Regions from separate parts of the Cohnella cellulosilytica genome, predicted to be linked through region 1. Evidence: a T-box and tRNA genes for the amino acid it is inferred to sense, from the RefSeq annotation. Region 1 holds a T-box; the other holds one or more tRNA genes.
The links. The T-box of region 1 lies ahead of argS (arginine--tRNA ligase). A T-box ahead of a tRNA ligase gene usually reads a tRNA of that ligase, here a tRNA-Arg.

Region 1 (5,898 bases):
CTCCCTTCATCCTATGTCGCGGGTGCGAAATTGACACGGGACACCGCCTATTTCCTGCGAAAAAGGCCCCTTTCCCAGGCCTTCGGCGCCGGACATTCATACTGTAGAGGACATGGCAGAGAAGCGCGCCGCTTGCGGCGTCTTGCCTGCACATTCGTCCGGGAGGGATGCCGCATTGGATGCAAGCCGAGCCGCGGGCGGACTCCGCGAGCCCCCCGACCCGTCAAACCCCGCTGGCCGCCGATATATCGTCCGCTTTCTGGACGACCGCGATTACGGACGGTTCCTGCTGAACGATCGGCTGCGCGAGCCCCGCCGCGGAGAGCCGGATCGGGACGTTCGCCCTTTGCCGCTTATCCGGGCGGTCTCTTGTCCCGCGGACAAAGCGTTCCGGCTGTCCCGTTCGCTCGGGGACAAGGCGGTATGGGAGGTCGACGAGCCGATCGAAGTCCGGGCGCTGCCCAAAGGGGCGATCGTAACCGACAAGGGCATACCTTGGGGCGTACGCCATATCCAGGCGCCGCAAGCCTGGGGAAGAACGACCGGCCACCGGGTGAGGATAGGCGTCATCGACACCGGCGTGGATTACACTCATCCGGACCTGCGGCATTCGCTCGAGCGCGGCATCAACCTGCTGAATCGGATGGCGCTGCCCCAGGACGACAACGGCCACGGCACGCATATCGCCGGAACCATCGCCGCGGCCAACGAGCTCCAGGGCATGATCGGCGTCGCTCCAAGATCGCTCCTCTATCCGGTCAAGGCCTTCGACCATAACGGCACCGCCTTCGTCTCCGATATCGTTCTGGGCATCGATTGGTGCGTCCGCAACCATATGGACGTCGTCAACATGAGCTTCGGCATGCGCACGAAAAGCCGCTCCCTGCTGAGCGCCGTCAACCGCGCCTACCATTCGGGCGTGCTGATCGTCGCCTCTTCGGGCAACGAAGGCCGAGTCGGGGACATCGACTATCCGGCGGGCTTCGGCCAGACGATCGCCGTAGGCGCGACGAACCGGGCCGGACGCGTCGCCAAATTTACGAACCGCAGCCCGCTGATCGACATCTACGCTCCCGGCGACCGGATCATGTCCTCGTGGTTGAGAGGCAAGCACCGCGAGATGAGCGGAACGTCGATGGCCACGTCGCATGTGACGGGGGCGATCGCCCTGCTCCTGTCGCTCAAGCCGGGACTTTCCCCGGGACAGATCAAATCGATCGTCAAAAGCTCCGCCGTTCCCCTGAGAAAGGCGAAAGCCCCCCGGTCGGCCGGGGAGCTTAGCGTGACGCGGATCTTGAACGCCGCGGAGCGATTATGAACGTTACATCTTATCGGGAGCGGACACGCCGACAAGAGCAAGCGAGTTCGCGATCGCGATGCGGATCGCTCCGAGCAGCTGCAGGCGGGCCTGGCTCTGCCCGGCATCCTCGGTAATGACCCGCTCCGCCTTGTAGTAGCTGTGGAACTGGGAGGCCAGCTCGTACACGTAGCGAATGATCGCATGAGGCGCGTAAATCCGGGCCGCTTCCGCGATCGTCTCCGGCAGCTCGCCGATCTTCCTCAGCAAGTCAAGCTCCTGCTCGGCGCTCAGCCGGGCCAGGTCGGCCTCCTGCCACGGCCGTACCGCCACTCCCTGCTCTTCGGCCTGACGGAAAATGCTGCATATTCTCGCATGCGCGTACTGGACGTAAAACACGGGATTTTCGTTGGATTTCGACACGGCCAAATCCATGTCGAAATCCAGATGGGAATCCATGCTCCGCATCGAGAAGAAATAGCGAATCGCGTCGACTCCGACCTCGTCCATGAGATCCTCCATCGTGATCGCCTTGCCCGTGCGCTTGGACATTTTCACCTTCTCGCCGTTCTGGAACAGGCTGACCATCTGGGCGATCAGCACGGTCAGCTTGTCCGGATCGTTGCCCATTGCGGCCATCGCCGCTTTCATGCGCGGAATATAGCCGTGATGGTCGGCTCCCCAGATGTTGATCAGCTGGTCGTAGCCCCGCTTGTACTTATCCCTATGGTACGCCGCGTCCGGCGTTAAATACGTATAGCTGCCGTCGTTCTTCACGAGCACGCGATCCTTGTCGTCCCCGAACGCCGTGGACGCAAGCCAGACCGCGCCGTCTTGCTCGTAGACGTGCCCCTTCGCCCTCAGCGCTTCGAGCACCTCCGTCACCTTTCCGGTTTCGTAGAGCGAGGTCTCGCTGTACCACTCGTCGAACCGGACCCCGAAGCGCGCCAGATCGCGCTTGATCTTGGCCAGCTCCTTGTCGAGCCCGTAGCGGCGGAAGAACGCGAAGCGCTCTTCGTCGGACAGCGCCAGCAGCCGCTCCCCTTCCTCCTGCGCCAGCTCCTTGGCGAAGCCGACGATATCCTCGCCGTAGTAGCCGTCCTCCGGCATTTCCGCCTCTTGTCCAAGCGCTTGCCGATAGCGGGCTTCAAGCGACTTGGCCAGATTGTTCACCTGGTTGCCGGCATCGTTGATGTAATATTCGCGCGTTACCTCGCATCCGGCCGCCGCCAGCACGTTGCAGAGCGCGTCGCCGACGGCCGCTCCGCGGGCGTGCCCGAGGTGAAGGCTGCCCGTCGGGTTGGCGCTGACGAACTCGACCTGGACTTTCCTGCCTTGCCCGGCGTTCGCGTGGCCGTATTTCTCCCCTAGGGACAGCGCTTCGCCGACGACCGGGTACAGATAGCTCTTGTCGAGACGGAAATTGATAAAGCCCGGACCGGCGATTTCCGCCCCCTGGATGAAGGCTCGTCCTTCCTCCAGCTTGCCGATAATCTCCTCCGCGATCTGCCGCGGATTTTTCTTGGCGATCTTCGTCAGCTGCATCGCCAGGTTGGTCGCCAAATCTCCGTGCGCCTTGTCCTTCGGCACCTCCAGCACGATCGCCGGCAGCTCGCTCTTGTCCGCGACCAGGCCCGCCGCCAGCGTGGCGTCCGCCAATGCCTCTTTAACCGATAATTGCAATTGTTCCAATACGCCCATCCTGCTTATTCCTCCCGAATATCCAGCCGAATGCGGAAGCTTCCGACCTTCTGATCTTGCATGAGCAAGTCGTACGTCCATTCCACGCTGCCCCCGGATTCCGACAGCTTGCTGGCCAGCGTCGACGTGAGCGCCTGCACGGCATGAAGGCCGTACGGCGTCTCCATTTTACCCGCGGCAAGCTCCCCCTGCCGAAACCTCTGTTCGAGGAAAATGGCGCCCCGCCGTCTGAGCTGCAGCTCATTCTCATGGATGAACAGCGTATTGCTCGCCTCCACCCCGTTCTCGTCGGGCTCCTCGGCATAGGTCAGCGCCCAGCCCGTCTTCAGACGGAACAGCTCGCCCGGCATCTCGGATCGCTGCACGCTCCCGTCCTGCTGCCAGCTTCGGAACTCGACCCGCACCTTCCGCTTGTCCGGCATTTGCTCGCTCTCTCCTACGTCTCATTCTCTTTTTACTACTATATACAGAACCCTTCGTCAATTCAAATCGAATATTCGCGCTTTCTGCGGTCTGCCTTGGATTGTCATCCGGAAGGAATCTGGCTATAATGGTACAAATAGCGAAAACGACGATGAACGAGAGAGTACTTCGTCCTTCCTGATCGCAGCGAGCCGGGGCGGTGAAAGCCGGCGCAGGAGCCGAAGGAACCGCACTCGGGAGTCGACCTCCTGAACCGCCCCGGCAGTAGGGAGGTCCGGCGCTGAGCCGTTACCTTTTAACGAAGCGGCCTCCCCATGCGGGAAGGCCAGAAGAGTGGTACCGCGGAATCGACCTCCGTCTCTTTACGAGATGGAGGTTTTTTGCGTTTCGGCGCGCTTTCCGCATAGACGAGGAGGAAACTGTTATGCTGCTGCACCATGCATCCGTCATTTTGGCGCCGTATGTCGATCTGACTCCCGGGGAGCTGCGCGCGAAGCTGGAAATTCCGCCCGAGCAGAAGCTGGGAGACGTCTCGCTGCCATGCTTCCCGTTCGCCAAGACGCTCAGGCAGTCCCCGGCCGTTATCGCCGAGCGGCTCGCCGGGCAAATCAACGCCGACCGCGACGACCTGCGGGCCGAATCGGCGGGCGGTTATCTGAACCTCGTTTTCCGCGGGGCCCATTGGAGAAGCGAGTTCGTAGAGCGGGCGCTGAGCGAGGGCTACGGACGCTCCGCGGACGGGGCCGGCAGAAGGGTCGTCGTCGACATGTCTTCCCCGAATATCGCCAAGCCGTTCGGCATCGGCCACCTGCGCTCGACGATGATCGGCAACGCCTTGGTCCGCCTGTATCGGGCGATGGGCTACGACGTGTACAACGTCAACCACATCGGGGACTGGGGCACGCAATTCGGCAAGCTGATCGTCGCGTATTTGAAGTGGGGAGACCGACAAGCGCTGGAACGGGCCCCGATTCAGGAAAGCTTGCGGCTGTACGTGGAATTCCACCGCCAGGCGGAGCTGGAGCCGGCGCTCGAGGACGAGGCGCGGGAAGCGTTCGCCAAGCTGGAGCGCGGCGACGCCGCGATGCGCGAGCTGTGGCAGTATTTCGTCGACGAGAGCCTGAAGGAGTTCCGGCGCGTGTACGAACGGCTTGGCGTCGCTTTCGATTCCTATGCGGGCGAGAGCTTCTACAACGACAAGGTCGATCCCGTCGTGCGCAAGCTGGAGGAGCTGTCCCTGCTGGAGGAGGACGCGGGCGCCAGAATCGTCCGGCTCGAGGAGGAAGGCATGCCGCCGTGCCTTGTGCTGAAAAAAGACGGCTCGACGATCTACGCGGTCCGCGATCTCGCCACCGCTATCTATCGGAAAGAGGAGCTGAAGGCGGACGAAATTTTGTACGTCGTCGGCGCCGAGCAGAGCCTGCATTTCCAACAGGTGTTCGCCGTGCTGCGCAAAATGGGACACGAATGGGCCGCGAACTGCCATCACGTCCCTTTCGGACTGATCACGTTCGCGGGCAAGAAGATGTCGACGCGCAAAGGCAAGGTCGTCATGCTGGAAGAAGTGCTCAACGAGGCGGCCGAGCGGGCCCTGCGCATCATCAACGAGAAAAGCCCCGACCTCCCGAACAAGGATGAGGTGGCCGAGGCTGTGGGCGTCGGAGCGATCGTCTTCGGCGACTTGAAGCATCACCGCCAGTTGTCCGTCGACTTTAATTTGGAGGAGGCCGTCAGCTTCGACGGCGAGACCGGGCCGTATTTGCAGTACACCCACGCGCGGATCTGCAGCCTGCTGCGCAGAGGCAGCTACGAGGAGCTCCGCGTCGACCGCGCCGTCGACGGAGCCCATCTGTCCTCGGAGCCGGCCTGGGCGTGCGTCAAGACGCTGACCGGATACGAGAGCGCGATCAGGGAAGCCGTGCGCCTGAACGAACCGTATGCGGTCGCCAGGTATCTGCTCGCCCTGGCCAAGGACTTCAACCGTTTCTACAACTCCGGGAAAATATTGGGCGAAGGGGCCGACGAGGCCGAGATCGTCTCCAAATTGAGCCTGGCCGCGGCTGTCGCCGGCGTTCTGCGCGACGGACTTCAGCTGCTTGGAATCCGGGCCCCTCGCGAAATGTAACCCATGCTGGCGCGTATCATTCGAACGAAATCTGTACTTTCATATCCGACGAACGGCGGTCGCCCCGGAAAAACTCGAGGGCTCCCTCCAGGCTCAGCTCCCGCGTGACGAGATGTCCCACCGAGAGGCGGCCCGCCTCCAGCCAGGCGAGTGCCGGAGCGAACGTATGGTTCAGCGCCATGGAGCCGATCAGCGTCCATTCCATCTGATAGAGCCCGAACGTCCGCAGCGCTACCGTCGCCTCCTCCGTCGTCACGCCGAACTGCACGTAGCGGCCGCAGGGGCCGAGATATTGGAAGCTGTCCTCGATCACGCGGGGAATGCCCGTCGTATCGACGACGATGTCGAAGCC
Region 2 (5,898 bases), on a different contig from region 1:
GGGCATGCCGGAAGCGGCTGCCGGTGTATGCCAGCGGACTGTTTCACGAGACGGTCGAGGAATACGTGAACGAGGCGCTGCACTACAAGTCGCTCGGAATCCGCGCCTACAAAGCGCATCCTCCCGGCCCGTGGCAGCTGGATATGAGCATTCATCAGGCTTTGCGGGACGCTGTCGGGGACGAGCACGTGCTGATGACGGATCCGGTCGCGGAATACAGCCTGGACGAGGCGATCAAGGTCGGACGTCATCTGGAGCAGTTGAACTATTTGTGGTTCGAAGAGCCGTTCAGGGATTTCGAGGTGAACAAGTACAGGCAGCTGTGCGCCGCGCTGGACATTCCGGTCGCCGCGACGGAGACGACCCGGGGCTGCCATTGGGGCGTCGCGCAATCGATCGCCGGGGACGCCGCGGATATCGTCCGGGCGGACGTATCCTGGAAGCACGGAATTACCGGAACGCTGAAGATCGCCCATCTCGCGGAAGCGTTCGGTCTTCGGTGCGAGATTCACACGACGACGATGAACTACATGGATATCGTCAACCTGCACGTATCGTGCGCGATTCGGAACTGCGAATACTTCGAGTATTTCGTGCCGGAGGACCGGTTCCAGCTTCCGATGAAAGGACGTCTGCCGATCGACGCGGAGGGGATGATCACGGTGCCGGAGGCGCCCGGCGTCGGAGCGGAGCTGGATTGGGAGCTCATCGAGCGGCTGTGCGTGTCCCATCGAACGATGGAAGCTTAGGAAGGGAGGACGGAGATGAAATGGCGAATCCATTTGATTTGGTCGGAATGCTGGCGCTCGTCACCGGGGGAGGAACGGGGCTTGGACTCGGCATTGCCCGCGCGATCGTGGGCGCCGGCGGCAAGGTCGTGCTGACGGGCAGAAGAGAGGAAACGCTGCAGAGCGCCTGCGAAGAGATGGGACCGGACTCGGCCTACGCCGTGCACGATATCGACCGCTTGGAGACGATTCCCGGGCTGGTCCGGGAGGTTGAGGACCGGTTCGGACCGATCGCGATTCTCGTCAACAACGCCGGAAACCACCTGAAGAGAAGCGCCGTGGAGACGGACGACGCGAGCTTCGCAAAGGTGCTGAGCACGCACGTGCAGGGCGGGTTCGCGCTCGCGCGGGAGACCGCGAAGCGCATGGTGCCGCGGGGGACGGGGTCGATCCTGTTCGTCGGCTCCATGGCGGCGATCATGGGAATCCCGCAAGTCGTCGCCTATTCCGCGGCGAAGACGGCGGTCGCGGGGATGGCGCGAGCGTTGGCGAGCGAGCTGTCTCCTCACGGAATCAGAGTGAATACAATCGTTCCCGGCTGGATCGAGAGCGAGATGACGCGCAAGGCGTTCGAGGGCGACCCGGAGCGGGCGCGAAAAATTCTGTCCCGCACTCCCGCCGGACGCTTGGGAACCTCCGAGGACATCGGCCAAGCGGTCGTCTACCTCAGCTCTCCCGCGGCCCGTTTCGTCACGGGGGTCGATTTGCGCGTCGACGGGGGAGCGGGCATCGGATTTTAAGTCGACTTCGCTTCCCGGCATGCCGGAAAATGCAGCCGAATTTCGGCTCGTGACGAGATACAGGGGCTTGGACGCAAGCCTCTCGATTTTTCCGCGGAGGCGGCGGACGAGCGCCGCCGCTTTCCGTTGGTCGCTTAGACCGTTCAGACGTCAGCCGTTCTGCGGATAATCGGTTCCGTATCCCGATCCCGGTGCCGCAGCGGGAAGTACGAGCATGCGGCGGGAAACCGAACGAAACAAAAAAATAAAAAAAATCGCTAAAGGGCTTGCAATCATCACGAGTATTTGCTATATTATTTCTTGTCGCCTCAAGCGCTTCGGGCTGCAAGAACAAGCGACATACGAATGCGAATATGCGGAAATAGCTCAGTGGTAGAGCATCTCGTTGCCAACGAGAAGGTCGCGGGTTCGAATCCCGTTTTCCGCTCCATATATGCGCCCTTAGCTCAGCTGGATAGAGCGTTTGACTACGAATCAAAAGGCCGGGAGTTCGAATCTCTCAGGGCGCGCCAGTTTTACTTACAGCTTGTCGGGACGTAGCTCAGCTTGGTAGAGCACCTGGTTTGGGACCAGGGGGTCGCATGTTCGAATCGTGTCGTCCCGACCATTTAAAGTTTTGTTGCGCGGGTGTAGTTCAATGGTAGAACTTCAGCCTTCCAAGCTGATAGCGTGGGTTCGATTCCCATCACCCGCTCCATTATGATTCGCGCAGAGCCTTCGGGCTTTTTTTTGACTCCGGTCGCTGAACGAGGCTTCAACTTCATATCGTCGGGACGTAGCTCAGCTTGGTAGAGCGCTTGGTTCGGGTCCAAGAGGTCGCATGTTCAAATCGTGTCGTCCCGACCATCCTAACATCAACAAACCGCGGCTTAACGGCCGCGGTTTTTTATATTTATGCCCGGGCATACCCGCAATGTGCCAAGGGAATACTGACAAGCCTCTATCCCGCTTGCATGCGGAGATGGACGGCTTTTTTTGGTGACCTTGGAAAGCGTGTGCGTTCAGGAACTCCGTTATCTTCACAGCCGTTATTATCCGAAAAGTATACGAACGTATAATTCCGTTCCGACGCAAGGGCGTGTTACTTTTGAGAACAGAGTGCGGCGGTTCGGAGAGGGCGAGCCGCCGAACGCTCAATACGAACATGCGCTGGAGGATGTGCGGTGAATTCAGGAATCGAAAACGGGAAATTACGCAAGAAAACGAAAGGATGGCTGCTCCTGTCCGTCCTGCTGCTATTGACGAACGCTTGGGGACTTGGGCCGGACAACCGGGCGGAAGCGTCGTCCGACAAGCTGATTATTTATGAGGAACAACTGAACGAAGCATTCGAAGACTATAGCTGGGCGCAGGTAGATCTGGCCGAGTCGGGCGTTGTTCATGGCGGAAGCCGGTCGATCCGCATGAAGCCGGATGATGACGACGGCCTCTACCTGTACAGCAATCGCGCGATTTTTACGGCGGACTATTCCGCGCTGGAGTTCTGGGCGAACGGCGGCGCAGGCGGCGGCCAGCAGCTCGAAATCGTGCTGCAATCGGGCGGAGAGCCGATTGTCGCCCTGCCGCTGAGCGCTTCGTCGTTCGTCCGGGATCAATGGACCAAGGTGAGCGTGGATTTGCAGGGGCTGCAAACGATCGCAGGGGTATTCGACGGCATTCTGATCCGCGGAACCGCCGGGAAACAGCAGGCTGACGTCTATCTGGACGATCTGATGCTTCTGGGCGGACCAAAGGAAGATCAGGAGTCTCCGGGAAGCGAGGACGATCCGGTTGTGGTACCGGATGAATCCGAGGAGCCTTCCACCGGCGAAGATGAGACGCCCGCCGGCGGAGGAACGCATTCGCCGGAATACGGGGAAGCAGACATTATGGTGTATGAGGATAACGGCTTGAATCCGGCGTTTCAGGATAACAGCTGGGCGCAGCACAATTGGCAGGACACCGCTTACGTGTATGCCGGCGAGAGCGCCGTATCCTTCGATCCCGGCAATCGGGGCGGACTTTATATGTACAAGGATAGCGGCGTGGTCGAGGTGAAAGCTTACGACCGGCTCGTCTTCTGGATTAACGGCGGCGCGGCCGGAGGGCAGCGGATCGACCTCGTATTCAACTCCGGGGGCGAAGAAGCCGCCCGCATGGACGTCGGCGGCCTTATCGAAGGCGGCCGGATTCCCGCGAAGGGCTGGACACAAGTTACGGTCGACTTGCAGGCTCTGCAGCTGAAGAACGGAATTTTCGACGGCATCCTGTTTCAAGGAGCGAAGGACGGAGCGCAAGCGGCCGTGTATCTCGACGATATTCAACTGCTGGAGAAATACGTGGCTCCGCCGGCGTTGATCGAAGGCGTGCTGTCGCAGTACGGAATGGTGCTGGCGCCGGGCGACCAAGCAGCCTTAAGCTTCGAGGCGCGCTACGCCGACGGGACGAGCGCCGATGTCAGCCGTCAGGCCGTGTGGACCTCCAGCGATCCGTCCGTGGCGACGGTGGAGCAAGGCACGCTGACCGCGGTCGGCGCCGGCCTGGTCAAGATCACCGCGGCATACGGCGAAGCGAACGCTGCAATGTACGCGCAAGTCACGAACTACGAAGCCGAGCCCGTGTTCGACGATCATCTTGCGGCCGGCTACAGCGATTGGAGTTGGGGCACGCAGAACTTCGCCAATTCAGCGCCGGTCGCCTCCGGCAGCCGATCGATCTCCTTCGCGGCCAAAGGCTATGAAGGCATCTGGATGCACCGCGACGTGACGATGGATCTCACCGGCTTCTACGGTCTGACGCTGAAAGTGTACGGAGGCTCGGGCGGCGGTCAGCAGCTGAGAGTCAATCTGATGGACGGCCGCAATTTCGTCGGGGATTTCGATCTGTCCGTCCAGCTTCCGGAGGGCGTTCCGGCAGACCGGTGGACCGAGGTGAAGCTGAAATTTGCCGATCTGGGCATGAGCGAGCTCAGCTTCGACGGCATTGTCGTATCCGCTTGGGGCGAAGAGGACCAGGGAACCGTTTATTTCGACGACGTGAGCCTGCTGAAGACGACTTCTCCGATTCAACTGCCCGAGCCGGAACTGCCGGCCGTGCAGGTAACGATCGATTCCGCGCAGCCGCTCAACACGCTTAGCCCCGGTATTTTCGGCTTGAATTTCGAGGACTCGCCCTCCGACAATCGTTCGGAGATCCGCGTGCCGATCAAGCGCTGGGGCGGCAACCAGATGACGCGCTACAATTGGCAGCTCAATACGACGAACCGCGGCGGAGATTGGTATTTCCTGAACGTGCCGTACGACGACGAAGGTCCGTCCAAGCTGCCGGAAGAAACCTTGTCCGACCGATTTATTCGCGATTCGATCGATACGGACACGGAGGTACTGCTGCAGCTTCCGACGATCGGCTGGACGCCGAAGAGCCGCGAGATCGGCTGGAGCTTCTCGGAGCGGAAATACGGGGAGCAGCAGAGCGACGAGTGCGACTGGCGCGAGGAATGGTGCAGGGCGGATGCCGGCAACGGAAAACGCAAGGACGGCAGCTACTTGACGGGCAACGACCCCGAGGACACGTCCAAGCAAGTCGGCCCCGATTTCATCGCCGATTGGGTCGAACACGTGCAAAGCCGCTTCGGAGACGCCGTGCACAATTACGCGCTCGACAACGAGCCGATGCTGTGGGGACACGCCCATTGGGACGTTCATCCGCAGATGACGACTTACGACGAAGTATGGGACTACACGCAGGCCTACGGGCAGGCCGTCAAGGAAGCCGATCCGCAGGCGAATATTTTCGGTCCGGTGCCTTGGGGCTGGTGCGAGTACTTTTATTCCGCGCTGGACGGCTGCTCGCCGGGTCCGGATATGGACGCCCACGACGGCAAGCCGTACCTGGAATGGCTGCTCGGCAAAAACGAAGACTACCGCGAGCAAAACGGCGTGCGCCTGATCGACACGCTGGACATTCATTATTATCCCGCGGAAGACAACGTGGCCTTCTCCAGCGACGAATCGCCGGCCATGACGAAGCGGCGGTTCAACTCGCTCAAGTCATTATACGATCCGGATTTCGTCGATCCGTCGTCATGGATTCAGGAGCCGGTGCGGCTGATCCCGCGCATGCGCGAGCTGATCGACGGCACGTCGCCGGGCATGAAGCTCTCCATCTCCGAATATAACTTCGGGGACGGCAGCGGAATCGGCAGCGGTCTGGCGCAAGCGGAGGCATTGGCTTTGTTCGCCCGCGAAGGCGTCGATTACGCGATGCGCTGGGGAGCGCTGGAAGCGGACACCCCGCTCGAGGACGCCTTCAAGCTGTACCTGGATTACGACGGACAAGGCAGCCGGGTGGAAGGAGAGGTCGTCGGGACGAGCAGCTCGAACCGGGACGCG

Region 2: it encodes a tRNA-Arg, which carries the amino acid that the T-box ahead of argS (arginine--tRNA ligase) is inferred to sense. The anticodon was not compared.

The regions. Positions count from the first base shown of each region.
Region 1 is NZ_JBHMDN010000073.1:214,907-220,804, reverse strand. It holds gene ACFFT4_RS32200 (S8 family peptidase) at 176-1,318, shown strand; gene argS (arginine--tRNA ligase) at 1,322-2,998, opposite strand; gene ACFFT4_RS32190 (YwiB family protein) at 3,004-3,420, opposite strand; T-box leader at 3,564-3,786, shown strand; gene argS (arginine--tRNA ligase) at 3,846-5,546, shown strand; gene ACFFT4_RS32180 (zinc-dependent alcohol dehydrogenase family protein) at 5,563-5,898, opposite strand, start outside.
Region 2 is NZ_JBHMDN010000020.1:28,095-33,992, forward strand. It holds gene ACFFT4_RS15395 (enolase C-terminal domain-like protein) at 1-749, shown strand, start outside; gene ACFFT4_RS15400 (SDR family NAD(P)-dependent oxidoreductase) at 770-1,528, shown strand; tRNA gene ACFFT4_RS15405 (tRNA-Gly) at 1,884-1,958, shown strand; tRNA gene ACFFT4_RS15410 (tRNA-Arg) at 1,964-2,040, shown strand; tRNA gene ACFFT4_RS15415 (tRNA-Pro) at 2,059-2,135, shown strand; tRNA gene ACFFT4_RS15420 (tRNA-Gly) at 2,152-2,225, shown strand; tRNA gene ACFFT4_RS15425 (tRNA-Pro) at 2,298-2,374, shown strand; gene ACFFT4_RS15430 (glycoside hydrolase family 44 protein) at 2,692-5,898, shown strand, end outside.